DNA from 3 places in the Agrobacterium sp. 22-3639C2 genome. Region 3 is predicted to be linked to each of the others. Evidence: predicted binding sites of a transcription regulator. Region 3 holds the regulator's gene; each other region holds the start of a gene.
What was found. The regulator LexA, encoded in region 3, represses DNA repair genes until DNA is damaged. The targets are predictions, from matches to a motif close to TGTTCNNNNTGTGTTCNG.
Positions count from the first base shown of each region.

Region 1: ACQZ6D_RS14270 (PA0069 family radical SAM protein) is a predicted target of LexA. The motif match lies at 4,655-4,672, and genes of this name have one in related genera.
Region 2: ACQZ6D_RS16160 (YifB family Mg chelatase-like AAA ATPase) is a predicted target of LexA. The motif match lies at 3,559-3,576, and genes of this name have one in related genera.

Region 1 is NZ_JBNWDB010000003.1:254,129-259,830, reverse strand. It holds gene ACQZ6D_RS14295 (F0F1 ATP synthase subunit C) at 1-136, shown strand, start outside; gene ACQZ6D_RS14290 (F0F1 ATP synthase subunit B) at 218-859, shown strand; gene ACQZ6D_RS14285 (F0F1 ATP synthase subunit B) at 861-1,346, shown strand; gene ACQZ6D_RS14280 (permease) at 1,565-2,254, opposite strand; gene ACQZ6D_RS14275 (ribonuclease HII) at 2,392-3,045, opposite strand; gene ACQZ6D_RS14270 (PA0069 family radical SAM protein) at 3,382-4,539, opposite strand; gene ACQZ6D_RS14265 (hypothetical protein) at 4,828-5,346, shown strand; gene ACQZ6D_RS14260 (FAD-binding oxidoreductase) at 5,374-5,702, opposite strand, start outside.
Region 2 is NZ_JBNWDB010000003.1:651,892-657,593, reverse strand. It holds gene ugpE (sn-glycerol-3-phosphate ABC transporter permease UgpE) at 1-544, shown strand, start outside; gene ACQZ6D_RS16175 (sn-glycerol-3-phosphate import ATP-binding protein UgpC) at 556-1,656, shown strand; gene ACQZ6D_RS16170 (cupin domain-containing protein) at 1,767-2,279, shown strand; gene gshB (glutathione synthase) at 2,524-3,483, shown strand; gene ACQZ6D_RS16160 (YifB family Mg chelatase-like AAA ATPase) at 3,669-5,201, shown strand; gene cysK (cysteine synthase A) at 5,318-5,702, opposite strand, start outside.
Region 3 is NZ_JBNWDB010000001.1:381,302-387,003, forward strand. It holds gene ACQZ6D_RS01880 (ComEC/Rec2 family competence protein) at 1-1,878, shown strand, start outside; gene ACQZ6D_RS01885 (glutathione S-transferase family protein) at 1,895-2,578, opposite strand; gene lexA (transcriptional repressor LexA) at 3,017-3,739, opposite strand; gene ACQZ6D_RS01895 (VOC family protein) at 3,950-4,831, shown strand; gene kdsA (3-deoxy-8-phosphooctulonate synthase) at 4,831-5,676, shown strand.

The DNA of each region.
Region 1 (5,702 bases), on a different contig from region 3:
TTACCTCTCCGGCGCACTGCGCAACCCCTCTGCTGCCGACAGCCAGTTCGGCCGTCTGGTATTCGGCTTCGCCGTTACGGAAGCTCTGGGCATCTTCTCGCTGCTCGTAGCTCTCCTTCTCCTGTTCGCTGTCTAATAACGGCATCAGGTCTGGATCACGGCTCGCGCAAATTGCGTGCCGTGATCCTTCGCATTTGCAGTCCCCCTGGAGGTGAGCATGTTCGTGACCGAGGCTTATGCCCAGTCAGCACCGACCGTAGGTGAAACGCATACGGAAACTCCGGCTGTCGGCCAGCCGCAACCGGAAGCCACGCACACGGAAACCGGTGTAGCGCACGGCGCCGAACACGGTGCTTCCGGCGTTTTCCCGCCGTTCGACCAGTCTACTTATGCATCGCAGGTCCTGTGGCTGGCGATCACGTTCGGCCTTTTCTACCTGCTCATGCAGAAGGTCATCGTTCCTCGCGTCGGCGGCATTCTTGAAAACCGTCATGGGCGCATTGCACAGGATCTCGATGAAGCGGCACGGCTGAAAAGCGAAGCCGACGCAGCCGTCGAAACCTATGAAAAAGAACTCGCGGCAGCCCGCGCCAAGGCAAGCTCGATAGGCTCCGCGGCACGTGACGCCGCCAAGGCGAAAGCCGATGCCGACCGCGTCGCTATCGAAGCCGGACTTGCCGAGAAGCTTGCCGCCGCCGAAAAGCGCATTGCGGGTATCAGGGATCAGGCATTCGCGGATGTCGGCGCCATTGCCGAGGAAACCGCGACCGCAATCGTTGACCAGCTGGTTGGCGCCAAGGTCAAGGATGCCGACGTCAAGGCCGCCATTGCAGCCGCTTCGACTGTGAAGGGAGCCTGATATGGCGTTTGATGCATCATTTTTCGCTCTTGTCGGTCTTGTCCTTTTCTTCGTCCTGATCGCCTATCTCAAGGTTCCGGGCATGCTCTCCAAGTCCCTGGACGAGCGCGCACAGAACATTCAGGACGAACTGGCCGAAGCCAAGCGTCTGCGCGAAGAGGCACAGCACCTGCTGGCCGAATACCAGCGCAAGCGCAAGGAAGCCGAAGCTGAAGCAGCCGGCATCGTTGCCGCTGCCGAACGCGAAGCGGCCGCCCTGACCGCCGAAGCCAAGCAGAAGACGGAAGAATTCGTCGTCCGCCGCACGGCCCTGTCGGAACAGAAGATCAAGCAGGCCGAAGAAGACGCCATCGGCGCCGTTCGTGCCGCCGCCGTGGACATCGCCATTGCAGCTTCCGAGAAGCTCATTGCCGAAAAGACCACCGCTGCCGCAAAGGCCAAACTTTTCGCCAACACCATTGGCGAAGTGAAGTCGAAGCTGAACTAAGTTCATCTCGGGCTATTCAAAACCCCTCCGGCACCCGCCGCGAGGGGTTTTTTGTTTTATGCCTCAACCACGGGCGGTGTTGGCAAGCTCGCGGTTGCACACTGTGGTGCCGGCTTGCAGCGTGTCTATCGATGTCTGTCGACCTTTGGAGAAAAAGCATCGGCTTTGTGGACTGGATGCTGGCCGGCAATTCGTGGCTGCCAATTTGTCGAGGCTTGTTAAGTGATCGCGGGATAGATTGTCTTGGCCTCGAGCGCTATCAGCACCGCCAGTACAAAAGCTGCCGCGGTGGCAACCAGAAATGCGCCACTGAAAGCCAGGCCTGCTTTCGCGATGCCCAAGCCGAGATCCTGCATCAGCCATCTTATCTGAGCCTGCGCATACCAGATCGTGGCGAGCGCGATAATGGCGAGCCCTAACGTAAGGCCATGTTCCAGAGGCATGGATGCAAAATCGAAACCCAGAACCAGGACAAATGTAAACGGCGCAGCCACGTAACATTGGCTGAAGAACGGCGGACGCAGGGAGTTTCGCGTGATCCTCACCCGTTTCCACCGCAGAAGCGTGACGGCCATACACAGCGGATAAATCCCGAATATAACGCCACGCGCTATGAGCAGGTTCGAACCCGAACCAAGCTCCCGGGCGGCCAATGCGGGATCGTAAATGGTCGGAAGGGAAGCGGAGAGCCCCTGCGAAAATAGCAGAGTGATCAGGAGGAAGAGGGGCGGACTCAGTGTGTCGTCATACTGGTCCTCAAGCCGATCCGCGAGTTCGCTATCGGCGTAGCGCATCATGCTGAGCGGTGCGACGACCGATCGCCACATTGTCAGCGGATAGAAGAGGAGCCATGAAACCAGCTCGTAGAGAAGTTCTTCGAGCGACTTCAACAGTTTCATGAAATCCAAATCTCTTCTCCCAAAGCCCGTCAAGTCCACGCATTGAGATAGAATTCTACCAGTGGAGACGGAGATCGTCACCTCATGGCAGGGCGCTGAAATCCCGGGCGAGACCGCATTCTCCGCTTCAGGATCGTGGTTTTCGATCAGTCCTGCTTCAGCGGCCTGAAACTCATCCGGTGCAGCGGGCAGGGCCCATGGCTTTCTATAGCGCGCAGGTGGGCTGGTGTGCCGTAACCCGCATGGCCTTCGAAACCATAGGAGCTGTGCACTACACCGGCCCGTTCCATCATCCGGTCACGGGTCACCTTGGCGATGATCGAAGCGGCGGCGATTGAGAGGGAGCGGGAATCGCCCTTGATGACGGCCTTCGACTCGCAGGTGATGCCCGGCGGCTTGTCGCGGCCATCTGCCAGCACGAGGGCTGGGGAAATTTCGAGGCCGAGTACGGCGCGACGCATCGCGTCGAGGCTGGCGCGCAGGATATTCATGGTGTCGATAAGGCCGGGGCCGGAGGAGGCGACGGAAACGATCGATGTTTCCATGATTTGCAGAAACAGGCTTTCCCGTTTCAGCTTGGTCAGTTTCTTGGAATCGTCAAGACCACCAGGAATATTGTCGGGATCGAGAATGACAGCTGCCGCAACCACTGGTCCCGCGAGAGGCCCCCGGCCTGCCTCATCCGTGCCGGCCACGGGCCAAAGCCCCTTCTTCCTCGCTTCAAGTTCGAAGGAGAAATCGGGGCCCGTATCGGCGAGATCAAAGAGGGCAGGAGAATCGGGTGTGGTGCGGCGTTTCATGCGGCAGAAACTTGCACACACACCCGATCTCCTGCAAGCCCCCGGAAGCGGGCGATGACGGGCGCGGCCAGCCGGGTCAAGGGGCGTGGCCAACCGTGCCCCTTAGGTCGTCATGACCTTTGATCCTCCAACGGGGCGGCGGAGGAAAAACGATCGCACGCGAGGCGGCGGGTTCCGGGGGTGATGTCCGACGGGCCAGGGAAACCCGCCGGGCATTTCGTCAAGAGCATGGCCCCGTCAACAGGAAAGGGCTGCCACTCCTTATGTGTCTGCACCGCTGGGTATCGTTGCGCGCATCGTAATGCGCCTTCGATCGGCCAAGCGGGCCTCATATTTTCAAAGCAGCGACAATTGCACGCCGGCACCTCCCGGCGGCACGAAGATATCGTCGCGCAGGTTAATGCCGCGGCGGATGAGGCCAAGCCGTTTCGTCGCCATTTCGAAACGCCTGCCGATCTGCCATGCATAGGGACCAGCACCCTTCATGCGTTTTCCGAATTCCGCATCGTAATCCTTGCCGTCGCGCATGGAGCGCACCAGCGACATGACATGCCGGTAGCGGTCCGGATAGTTGCGCAGCAGCCAGTCGCGGAAGAGGGGGCTGACCTCCAGCGGCAGGCGCAGCAGCACATAGGAGGCCTCCGTTGCGCCAGCGGCCTTGCCGGCTTCGAGAATGCGTTCGATCTCATGATCGTTGAGTGCGGGAATGACAGGTGCCATCATCACCGCCACGGGAATGCCGGCATCCGTCAGCGCCTTGACCGCTTCCAGCCGCTTTTCGGGCGTGGCGGCGCGCGGTTCCATGCTGCGTGCCAGCTTGCGGTCCAGCGTCGTCACGGAAATACCAACCTTGACGAGACCTTTCTTGGCCATGGGCGCGAGAATATCGATATCCCGCTTGATCAGGGCCGATTTGGTGACGATGGCGACGGGATGGTCGGCCTTTGCCAGCACTTCCAGTATCTGCCGCATGATCCGCCATTCGCGCTCGATCGGCTGGTAGGGGTCGGTATTGGTGCCGATGGCAATGACGCGCGGCTTGTAGCCGGGCTTCGCCAGCTCCCTTTCGAGCAGCTTTGCCGCATCCGGCTTGGCGAAAAGCTTCGCCTCGAAATCCAGCCCCGCAGAGAGCCCCATATAGCTGTGCGTCGGACGGGCGAAACAGTAGATGCAGCCATGTTCGCAGCCGCGATAGGGATTGATGGAACGGTCGAAAGGGATGTCAGGCGATTCGTTGCGGCTGATGATGCTGCGCGGCTTTTCCACCTGCACTTCGGTGCGGAACTCCGGCAGCTCCTCGAGGGTCTGCCAGCCATCGTCGAAAACCTCCCGCTGCAGGGCCTCAAAGCGCCCACCCGGGTTAAGTCCGGCACCACGCCCGCGACGACGGTCGATCTCGATGCGCAGGCCCGACGCATCGGCCAACGCATTGGCAATGTCAGGCGTATGGCTCGGCTGGAAAGCAGCCTGCCCCGAAAGCGTATGGTCTCTCATCTGGATGCTCCCAGGGTGCCGCACGCCTCTCAAGGCAAGCCAACGCCCTAAACCGTTTCCACTCGAACCGGCGTTTCATTGCCTCTTCGAATGATTAAATTCCTACCGCAAAAATGAGAACATTACAAGAACAAAAAATGCAAAATCGATAGCTGGCCGACCCGCGGCCGGGGTCCTGTTTGTGTCAATCCCACCTGAAGGTGGGTTAGAGTTAAGCCTGAACGGTCGCGGATTTTCTGACATCCAGCGCAGTGGCAATTTATTGTGCGATGCGTTAGAGCTATGCATATGTTGACAGTCATAATGGAATGCCGGGATCAGGAACCGGAACTGGCGCATACGCTGTCTGCGCTTGTAACCGGGGCCGTGGAAGGGCTGGTAAGCGACGTTGTGATCCTCGATCACGGTTCGCGCGATGGATCGTCGCGCGTCGCCGATGCCGCTGGCTGCCGTTTTTATGCGCAGTGGGATATTGAGGATGTCATGCGCTCGGCGCGCGGGCATTGGATCCTGCTGGTCGAACCGGGTGCGCGTCCGCAGAGCGGCTGGATCGAAGAGATTCTCGAATATGTGGCTGTCTGTGCCGAGCCCGCGCGTTTCTCGCCGTCCCGGTATCACAAGCGGCCCTTTTTCAGCCGGATAGTGCGCCGCCGTCCTCCCTTGGAATGCGGCTACCTGATGCCGAAGAAACATGCGGTGGCGATCGCAAAATCCGGCATGGGCCTGACACAGCTCGTGCACGCGCAAAAGCCGCGCCGCCTGAATGCGGAACTGGTTCCCGCCTGGACGGCGAGAACTTCCAACTAACATGCAACGATGATGAAGCTGCTGTCCCTAGCGGGCGGTGATCACCTTGCCGGGGTTCATGATGCCCGCGGGGTCAAAGGCGTGTTTGATGCGTCGCATCAGGTCCATTTCAATGCCAGGCCTGATCGCGGCCAGTTCGTCGCGCTTCAACTGGCCGATGCCATGTTCGGCCGAAATCGAGCCGCCGAGCGACAGTACGATGCCGTGCACGATCTCGTTCATATCCCGCCAGCGACCGATGAATTCAGCTTTGTCCGCACCAACCGGCTGGGAAATATTGTAGTGGATGTTGCCATCGCCCAGATGGCCGAAGGCGCAGACGCGGGCGCCGGGAATGGCGGCAAGAACGGCCTTTT
Region 2 (5,702 bases), on a different contig from region 3:
CTATTTCCGGTTCCGGTTTGCAACGCTTGCCTTCTGGATCATCTTCACCACCCTGCTTCTGCCGCTCGAAGTACGCATCATGCCGTCCTATGAGGTGATGAGCAAACTCGGCCTCTTGAACTCCTACACCGGTCTGATCGTGCCGCTTCTGGCGTCTGCGACGGGCACCTTCTATTTCCGGCAGTTCTTCAAATCCATTCCTGAAGAATTGCTGGAAGCCGCTCGCATAGACGGTGCGGGCCCGGTCAAGTTCTTCATTGATGTGATCATCCCGCTTTCCCGTACCATGATGGCGGCGATCTTCATCATCATGTTCGTTTACGGCTGGAACCAGTACCTCTGGCCCATGCTGATGACCACGGACGAGAGTTTCTTCACCCTGATGCGCGGCATCAAGTCGATCCTGCAAGTCTGGGTCGGTTCGCAAATCCCCGATTACAACGAAGCTTTCGCGCTTGCCGTTCTGGCCATGCTGCCGCCTGTGATGATCGTCGTGATCTTCCAGCGCTGGTTCATCAAGGGCCTGACGGAAAGCGACAAATAAGGAAACCGAAAATGGCCGCGATAGAAATCAGTCAGGTCTGCAAGGATTATCACGGCGGCGTGCGTGCCGTGCATCACGTCGATATCGACATCAGGGACGGCGAGTTCATTGTTCTCGTCGGTCCTTCCGGCTGCGGCAAGTCCACGCTCCTGCGTATGGTGGCCGGACTTGAGGATATTTCCGAAGGCACGGTGAAGATCGGAGACCGGGTGGTCAACCAGGTAGATCCTGCTGACCGGGATATCGCTATGGTGTTCCAGAACTATGCGCTCTATCCGCATATGTCGGTGCGCCAGAACCTGGAATACGGGTTGAAGAACCGCAAGACGCCGAAGGCGGAGATCGATGCGCGCGTGGCCGAGGCCGCCCGCATGCTCCAGCTCGAACCCTATCTGGAGCGCAAGCCGCGCGCCCTTTCCGGCGGCCAGCGTCAGCGAGTCGCCATGGGCCGCGCCATCGTGCGCAAACCGGCGGCCTTCCTGTTTGATGAGCCCCTGTCCAACCTTGATGCCAAACTGCGCGTTTCCATGCGCGGGGAGATCAAGCGCCTGCAAAAGCGCCTCGGCACCACTTCGATCTACGTCACGCACGATCAGCTGGAAGCCATGACGCTGGCAGATCGTCTGGTGGTGCTGAACGGCGGCCGCATCGAACAGATCGGCGCACCGCTTGAGGTCTATCACACCCCCGCTTCCACCTTTGTCGCAAGCTTCATCGGTTCTCCCGCCATGAACCTGCTGAGCGGCGAGTTGCATGGGGATAGCCTTGCGGTCGGGCCGTCGCTGATCGCGCTCAACGGTTTCGCCCCCACCTCCGGCCCGGTTACTGTGGGCATGCGGGCGGAAGATTTCCGCCTGGCGGCGGCAAGTGAGCCCGGTTTTTCGCTACGCGTCGAGTATATCGAGGAACTCGGCTCGCAGCGTCTTATCCACGGCATGATCGGCGACCAGAACCTGACTGTGGCGTTTTCGCCGGAGGTCGAGATTCCGGCTACCTTGTCGGTCGCCATATCTCCGGACAAGCTGCACTTCTTCTCCAGCGAGACCGGCAAGCGCATAGCGGGCAAGGCGGAACAGGCTGTGGCGCAGCCCGTGCAGTTGGCAACGGCCTGAGTGGACGATAAGAAATCGGCGCGATGACTAAAATTGCGCCGATTGTCAAAACCGCTTCGTTACGATCCCGATGATAGAAGATCTCCAATATTTCACGGGGGTTTTCTAATATGCCTTTAAAGATGATGTTCGCGGCGGCTGCCACCATGGCGATCCGCACGGTGCCGATATTTCCCGCCTCTTTGCGCCGGGCAAAAGACGAGGGCGTGGTTAGCGCGTCCTGCACCGATTTGCGGCTGCAGCCGGCCCCCATCAACCCCGACTGGATCATTTCCGGCGATCCTCAGGCGCGTGCGGCGGATCATTCCAGAAGCGGAGACCGCGCCTCCAGCACAGCCATGTGGGATTGTACGGCGGGCGAGTTCCGCTGGTTCTTCGGTTGGGACGAGACGGTCTATATCCTTGAGGGTGAGGTGCATGTGACGGCGGAAGACGGCACAGTCAGTATCCTGCGGGTGGGTGACGTCGCTTATTTCCGCGCGGGAACATGGGCCACCTGGCGGGTGGATGAGTATGTCCGCAAGGTTGCCTTCATGCGCCGCCCTTTCCCCACGGCGCTGGCTCTGGCCTACCGGGTCAAGAACAAGCTGTTTGCCGGTCGTTCCTACAAGCTGGCGGCCTGAACTGGTAAAACACTCCGTCAGGTGGGGCTCTGCGCAGCGCCACCTGCGGAATTGTGAAGGTTCAATAAAACTCACAAAAAGCACCCCTCGCAGCAGTTGCGTTTGAATGGTCGCTGCCCTACATCTTCAGGGTTTTCTGAAGCATTTCCGGGTCTCTTCCGGTCCTGCGGGGAATCGCGAACAGACGAGGCAATGGGCACGGCGGAACCGCGAAGCGTCCGCATGCTGCAAGAGGAAGATGCGCATGGCGAAGATCAAGAACGTCGCGATCCAGATGGATCATGTCTCCGGCATAAATATCGCCGGCGACTCCACCTTCGCCATGAGCCTTGAGGCGCAGGCACGTGGATACCGGCTGTTTCACTATACGCCCGAACGCCTCTCCATGCGCGATGGCAAGATCTACGCGACCGTCGAACAGATGGAACTGCGCGATATCAAGGGCGACCATTTTTCGCTCTCGGAGCCGGAGCGGGTCGATCTCTCGACCATGGATGTCATTCATCTGCGCCAAGATCCGCCATTCGACATGGCCTACATCACCTCGACCCATTTGCTCGAGCGCATTCATCCCAAAACGCTTGTTGTCAACGATCCCGCCTGGGTCCGCAACTCGCCGGAAAAGATTTTCGTCACCGAATTCGCCGATCTGATGCCGAAGACGCTGATCACCAAGGATGTCTCTGAAATCGCCCGCTTCCGCAATGAAATGGGCGATATCATCCTCAAGCCGCTTTATGGCAATGGTGGTGCAGGCGTCTTCCATTCCGCGCGGGACGACCGCAATTTCTCATCGCTGCTGGAAATGTTCGGCCAGATGTTCCGCGAACCCTATATCGCCCAGGAATACTTGCCGGATGTTCGCAAGGGCGACAAGCGTATCCTTCTGGTGGATGGCGAGCCCGTGGGCGCGATCAATCGCGTGCCAGCGGAAAATGATGCTCGCTCCAACATGCATGCCGGCGGCCGCCCGGAGCCAACGGAACTCACCGCGCGTGAGAAGGAAATCTGCCGCCGCATCGGCCCCGCCCTGCGCGAGCGCGGTTTCCTGTTCGTTGGCATCGATGTGATCGGCGATTACCTCACGGAAATCAACGTCACCTCACCGACAGGCATTCGTGAAGTGCAGAAATTCGGCGGTGCCGATGTGGCAAGCCTGTTGTGGGATGCGATCGAGAAAAAGCGCGAAGCACAGGATTTCTGAGGCAATTTCCTCGCCACCTGCGTTTGTTCCGCGTGCACAACTCTATACAACTGAAATACACCGTGCGCGCGAAATTGTTCGCTTAATGTTCTTGTTTTATTCTTTGCTCTGTGGCAGGTTACTTGAGAGTGGCCGCCATCGGGGCATAGTGCTTTGATGTTGTGGCCGGTTTGCGGGGGCAGGCCATGGTGGCGCGGGTCAATACGGTTGCATTTCAGGGAATAGAGGGTGTGCCGGTCGAGGTGCAGGTGATGGTCGCACCCGGAAAGGTCGGCATCCAGATCGTCGGCCTGCCGGACAAGGCGGTGGCGGAAAGCCGGGAGCGGGTGCAGGCCGCGCTCCACGCCTCCGGTCTGGCGCTGCCGGCAAAAAAAGTCACGGTCAATCTGGCGCCTGCGGATTTGCCCAAGGAAGGATCGCATTTCGATCTTCCGATCGCTTTGGGTCTCATGGCCGCGTTGGGAGCGATCCCGGCGGAAGCGCTCGGGCAATATGTGGTTCTCGGCGAACTCAATCTCGATGGCACCATCGGCACGGTTTCGGGCGCTCTGCCCGCGGCCATCGGTGCCAATGCGCTCGGGAAGGGTTTGATTTGCCCGGCTGATAGCGGGCCGGAAGCAGCCTGGGCGGGGGCTGGCATCGATATTCTCGCCCCACGCAGCCTTATTGCGCTTGCCAACCATTTTCGCGGCACCCAGCTTCTCTCCCGCCCGATGCCCGCCATCCGCGCCAATCCGGTCAATTTGCCGGATCTGGCCGATATCAAGGGGCAGGAGACGGCCCGGCGCGCGTTGGAGGTGGCAGCTGCCGGTGGCCATAATCTGCTGATGGTTGGCCCGCCCGGCTCCGGTAAATCCATGCTCGCCGCGCGCTTGCCCTCAATTCTTCCACCGCTCGAGGCTGCGGAATTGCTGGAAGTGTCCATGGTCCATTCCATCGCCGGCCAATTGTCCGGCGGCAAGCTGTCGGACCGCAGACCGTTTCGCACGCCACACCATTCCGCCACCATGGCCGCGCTGATCGGCGGAGGGCTGCGTGCCAAGCCGGGTGAGGCTTCACTTGCCCACCACGGCGTTCTTTTCCTCGATGAGTTCCCGGAATTTGCGCCACAGGTGTTGGATGCGCTGCGCCAGCCGCTGGAAACGGGCGAATGCATCATCGCCCGTGCCAATCACCGCGTCACCTATCCGGCGGAAATCCAGCTTGTCGCTGCGATGAACCCCTGCCGGTGCGGCAGAGCGGGGGAGCCGGGTTTCACCTGCGCCAGAGGGCCACGTTGCATGACAGATTATCAGGCCCGCATTTCCGGCCCGCTGATGGATCGCATCGATATCCGCATCGACGTTCCCGCCGTCTCCGCCACGGACCTCATCCGTCCTATGACTGCCGAACCGAGTTCGGTGGTGGCCGCCCGTGTCGCTCGCGCCCGCCTTGCGCAGCAGGAGCGTTATGCGGCGGCGGGCTTTTCAGGCATTCGCACCAACGCTCGCTGCACGACAACGCTGATCGAAAAATATGCGGAGCCCGATGTGTCCGGGCTGCAATTGCTGCGCGATGCTGCCGAACGGTTGAAGTTCTCCGCACGCGGTTATCATCGCATTCTCAAGGTCGCCCGCACATTGGCTGATTTGGACGGCAAACAAACTGTCGGACGTATACATGTGGCCGAAGCCATTTCATACCGCATTGCCGGTGAAGGACTGACGGCGGCGGCATAAGAGGCGTTCTTTCGCCCTTTACCGGCTAAAACAATTGTGCCGCTGGCGGATGGCCAGCGGCACAGTTTGTCATTGCGGTCAGGCGCGCGTTTGCGGCCTGACCGAAGAGGAACGGCTTAAAGCCCAAGCCCTTCGAAAAGAGCGGTCGAAAGGTAACGTTCCGCGAAGGAGGGAATGATGACGACGATATTCTTGCCGGCATTTTCCTCACGTGCGCCGACCTTGATTGCCGCTGCGAGTGCCGCGCCCGAGGAGATGCCGACGGGTACGCCTTCCAGCCTCGCCACCAGACGGGCGATTTCAAAAGCGTCGTCATTGGTCACGGTGACGATTTCGTCATAGATTCCAGTGTCGAGGATCGCGGGTGCAAAACCGGCGCCGATGCCCTGGATCTTGTGCGGACCGGGGTTGCCACCGGAAAGAACCGGGCTGTCGGCTGGCTCGACGGCAATGACCTTCACCTCCGGCTTGCGGGATTTCAGCACCTGGCCCGTACCGGTG
Region 3 (5,702 bases):
CCGATCGCACTCGGCGCAACCCTTCGCGGCAAGGTCCGCCTCTCGCCGCCATCCGGCCCGGCCTTACCGGGACTGAACGACTTCGCCTTCACGTCCTATTTCAAAGGCATAGGCGCGACCGGTTTCTTTTATAAATCACCGCAGGCGCTTGTATCACCCGTTGGTGACGCAAGGCCTGACAAGGGTTGGTTGGAATGGGCCGATATGCGGCTTTACGGCCTTCGCAGCGCAATTGCCGAACGCATCCGCACCACCATCGGCGGTGATGCCGGAGCCTTCGCCGCCTCCATCATCACCGATGAGAGACAGGCCATATCGGCGGAGACGATGGAGGCGTTGCGGCTCTCCGGCCTTGCCCATATCGTTGCCATATCCGGGCTCAACATGGCACTGGCCTCCGGCATATTCTTTGTTGGCCTGAGACTGGCTTTCAGCCTGTTTCCCGCCTTTGCGCAGCGCTGGCCGGTCAAGAAGATCGCGGCTTTCGCGGCACTGCTGATGACGCTTGCCTATTATCTGATTTCCGGTTTCGCCGTTTCCGCCGAGCGTGCCTGGCTGATGATGTCTGTGATGCTGATCGCGGTCCTTTTCGATCAGCCATCACTCAGCCTCAGAAACGTTGCCATTTCCGCCCTGATCATTCTGGCTTTCTCGCCCTCGGAAATCATGGGTCCGAGTTTTCAGATGTCATTTGCGGCCACCATAGCGCTTGTTTCGGCCTATGCCTTCTGGAGCCGTTGGCGCACGGATCGCGAGCGGCTGTTCATCGGGCGCAAGCCCGCATGGCTGAAGGTGGCGGAAATGATGGGCGCGGTCATTGGCGGCGTTATCACGACGTCGCTGATCGGGGGCCTTTCTACGGCGATCTATTCGGCCGAACATTTTCACCGTGTCACCACCTATGGACTGTTCGCCAATCTGGCTGCAATGCCGCTCATGTCGCTGATCGTCATGCCATTCGCTCTTATCGCCATGCTGCTGATGCCCTTCGGGCTCGATGCGCCGTTCCTGAAGATCATGGGTTATGGCATGGCACTCGTCATCGAGGTTGCAAACGAGGTGGCCTCCTGGGGCGGCAGCGCAGCGACTGGGCGTCCGCACGGCTGGTTTATCGGTTTGGCTTCGGTGGGTTTCCTGCTGCTGACATTGCTGCGCAGCCGGCTTGCGCTTCTTGGCATCCCGTTTCTGCTCTTCGCCTTCGGTGTGTCGGCAGTTACGGCCTATCGTGATCTGCCGGATCTATTGATTCACGAGGACGGCGACTTGGTGGCACTCCTGGAGGACGGCAAGGTCTCAACCACAAAAGCCCGTCCGCAGGGCTTCGTTTACGGCCAGTGGCAAAGGGCGCTGCTGCTGCCGGAAAAAACCGTGCCGCCAGATTTTATAAATGGTGAGAGCATGGCAAATACTGCTGGTTCTGACTCGAGATCGAAACTGTCGCCGGAAGACATGGCTGTCGTGGTACGCGAGATGACGGCGGCGCTCAAAGACGCCAAAGCTGGCGTCTTCACCTGCAGGAAAGACATATGGTGCGTAGCGAGCGCCGCAAGCGGAGAGTGGATCGTCGTTCTGGAAGATGGCCGCTTCGCGGGAAAAGCCTGCGATATTGCCGATATCGTCGTTGTTTCCCGCAGAACCTCTTTTTCTAAGTGCCGCTCGGGTGCACTCCTGCTCAGCCGTGACATCTTGCGGCGTCTCGGTTCTGTGGAAATAGATTTTGCCGACAAGAGGGAGGAGGGTGTGGCGAGCGGGTTGCGCGCCGCAATCGCCGGAACGGACAGGCCCTGGAGCCAGCACCGTTATTACGACTGGAAAAGCGGACGTTTCGACCGTGATCTGCCGCAGCCCATCGTCCGGCTGCTGGCGGCGTCGCAATGACCGCCGTCAGCATGGATCATCGGGCCTTGGCGCGCAAATCTTCAGTCAATTCGCCGATCCCGCCAACTTCCTCTTCATGACCAGCGTCGCGCCAGCTCTCCTTCAAACCGGCCTCGTACCATTCTTGCATGGCAGGTAGGGCGAGCAGCCGGTCGCAATAGGCTTTCGCTGCTGGCGAAAGATCCGCGCTGCCATAGGTCTGGAAACGGAATGCAACCGGGCAGAAGAAAGCATCGACCGCCGTGAACTTTTGACCGGCAAGATATGGCCCGCCGAATTTTGTGAGACCCTCGCTCCACAACGCATCGATCCGCTTTATATCGGCTTTAAGCCCGGAATCGCCGCCCCTGGGTTTGACCCGAATGCCCACCGACATGGGATAGAGATTGCGCAGCGAGGAAAAGCCGGCATGCATCTCACTTGCGGCCGAACGCGACCAGGCCCTCGCATGCTTGTCGCTTGCCCAGACGCTCTGGTGTCTTTCAGCAAGATATTCGACGATCGAAAGCGTTTCCCAAACCGTCATACCCTCGTCGACCAGGCAGGGCACCTTGCCCGTCGGCGAAAAGGAGGAGAAGGAGACGCCTTCGCCGAACGGAATGAGCTTTTCATCAAAGGCGATACCGAGCGTGCGCATCAATACCCACGGCCGCAGCGACCATGAAGAATAGTTCTTGTTGGCTATATAAAGATCGTACATGGCGTATCTCCCGGATATGACGCGTATTTCTACACCTGCCAAGCGTTCACGGAATATCGAAAATTATCCATGGCTCCCATAAACGCCGTTGATGAATGGTGATGTGGGGTCACTGAGAGCGCGCCTTGCGATAAGTCACCCTTTGGTGACCACTAAACTGACTGCGCAACACGACAGAACAACGTCGCTAAAAAACAGCGGATGGGATCGCTTCGACAATTACAGCGAACAGCCCATTCGCCACCACGCCTGTAGCGAAACCGAAGCATCTTTATGGAGCAGGAACTTAGTTTGGAAAGGGCAACGCGCATAGGCTGAATGGCGCATATCCTCGTGCACCCGCTAAAGCACGCCACGTTTGGAAACAGCCAAACCATATATAGGCGCCATCTTCACGATGACGCCTAATGTAAAGTGAGCACGTTCGGTTCGATAAGATCAATGGTAGCGGCGGATCAGCCCCACCAGCTTGCCCTGAATTTTCACCCGGTCGGGCCCGAAAATACGGGTCTCATAGGCTGGGTTTGCCGCCTCGAGCGCAATGGAGGCACCCTTGCGGCGGAAGCGCTTCAGCGTGGCTTCCTCGTCATCCACCAGAGCCACAACGATATCCCCGGGATTGGCGGTGTTGCCGTTGCGGATGATGACTGTGTCGCCGTCGAAAATGCCGGCCTCGATCATCGAATCACCCTTGACCTCAAGAGCGTAATGTTCGCCCGTGCCAAGCATGTCTACTGGCACGGCCACATCATGGGTGTTGTTCTGAATGGCGGAAATCGGCACGCCCGCAGCGATGCGGCCCATGACCGGCACGGTGACAGCCCCGCCCAGATCGTTGGCCGGCGTCTTGGGGGCAGGGGCCGGTTCCGGCGTTTTGGGTTTGCCAAGGCTGCCTTCGATAACGCTTGGCGAAAAGCCGCGCTGCGGCCTTGCGCCCGGCGTATAAGCCTCGGGCAGCTTGATGACTTCCAGCGCCCGAGCTCTATTCGGTAGCCGACGAATGAACCCGCGCTCTTCGAGAGCGGTTATCAGGCGGTGGATGCCGGATTTCGAAGCAAGATCGAGTGCGTCCTTCATTTCATCGAAGGAGGGCGGCACGCCGGACTCTTTCATTCGTTCATGAATGAAGAGAAGCAATTCCTGCTGTTTGCGCGTGAGCATGAGGAAAACACCCTTTAGAATCGTAGTGGAAGTCGCGAAACAAATACAGAACGAACACTATATGTTCCATATGTGTTCTGCAATCCCCTAAAATTTCGTGAAGGTGCCATTTATTGCTGTGATGATTTGCCTCATAGCACGCAATTGTGCTTTTGTGCGGTCAAAACCGTCCCGGCATGCTCCGGGCGGAAGGCCAGCAGGATACATGTCATGACGAAACCCTATAGCGTTGACCATCTCGTTTTGCCCGTGGAAGTCATAGGCGTCGCCGTGAAGCGCCTCGTCAGTCTTGGCTTTACGGTTGCGCCGGAGGCTCTGCACCCTTTCGGCACCCAAAATGCCTGCGTATTTTTCGCCGATGGCACCTATCTGGAGCCGCTCGCAATTGCTGATCCGGCTAAATATAATGCGTCAATAGAGGGGGGTGATGTGTTCACCGGCAGGGATGTGGCCTTCCGGCAACGGGACGGGCAGGAGGGTTTTTCGGCTCTTGTCGCCAGGACTAAAGACGCCTTGGTTGACCATGAGCGGTTTCGGGCAGCCGGCCTTTCGGCGGGCGATGTTTTCGAGTTTTCGCGGCCTGTTCGGATGCCGGATGGCTCGCAAGGCGAGGCGGCGTTCCGGCTGGCTTTTGCGGCAAGCGGGGCGGCCGCGGATTTCTTTTTGTTCAGTTGTCAACGGCTTCAAGCCCTTCCGGGCGATCGCACCATGCTTGAGCGCCACGCCAATGGTGTCACCGGCCTGAGTGAAATCGTCCTGTTTACCGGCGGCGATGCGAAGGTGGCGGGCCTGATCGAGACGGTGTTTGGCTGTGAAGGTAAATGGTCTCCGCGCGGTGATATGGTTTTCGCGACCGGCAATGCCAGCATCAGATTGACCGGAAAACCGCCTTTCGGCGGGCAGGCCCTGAGTGCTCAGGATGGCAACGAAGGCGGATTGCGCGGCGCGGGCATCGTCTTTTCGTCACACGATCTTGCCGTGACAGAGGCGGTGCTTGCTGCTAATGGCGTGTCCTGCGCAAAAGCGGACGGCCGTCTGGTGGTGCCCGCAGCACCCGGTCAGGGCGTTGCCTTCGCCTTCGAGGAAAAATGATGAGCGTTACGAACAATCTTAAAGTCACTGCCGGCGACGGCGCCAGCAAGGTTTCCTTCTCGAATACTGAGCGGTTTTCGCTGATTGCCGGTCCCTGCCAGATGGAAAGCCGCGAACATGCCTTCATGATCGCTGGCGTCCTGAAGGAGCTTTGCGACAAGCTGGGAATAGGGCTTGTCTACAAGTCCTCTTTCGACAAGGCGAACCGCACTTCGCTTTCCGGAAAACGCGGCATCGGCCTGGATAACGCGATGCAGGTTTTTACCGATCTCAAAAAGGAATTCGGTTTTCCTGTTCTGACCGACATCCACACGGAAGAGCAATGCGCCATCGTTTCCGAGGTAGTGGACGTGCTGCAGATCCCGGCGTTCCTCAGCCGCCAGACCGATCTTCTCGTTGCTGCCGCCAAAACCGGCCGCGTCATCAACGTCAAGAAAGGCCAGTTTCTGGCGCCCTGGGACATGAAGAACGTGCTTGCCAAGCTCAATGAGAGCGGCAATCCGAATGTGATGTTGTGCGAGCGCGGCGCGTCCTTCGGTTACAACACGCTGGTTTCCGACATGCGCTCTTTGCCGATCATGGCAGCGCTCGGCGCACCTGTCGTGTTCGATGCCACCCATTCGGTGCAGCAGCCGGGCGGGCAGGGCGGCTCCACAGGTGGCCAGCGCGAATTCGTCGAGACGTTGGCGCGTGCGGCCGTTGCGGTTGGCGTGGCCGGCCTCTTCATCGAGACGCATGAGGATCCGGACAATGCGCCGTCAGACGGCCCTAACATGGTCCATCTGAAGGACATGCCGAAAATGCTCGAAAAGCTTCTGGCTTTCGACGCGATTACGAAAGCCTGATCGGCTGACCGTGACGGCGGGCACTT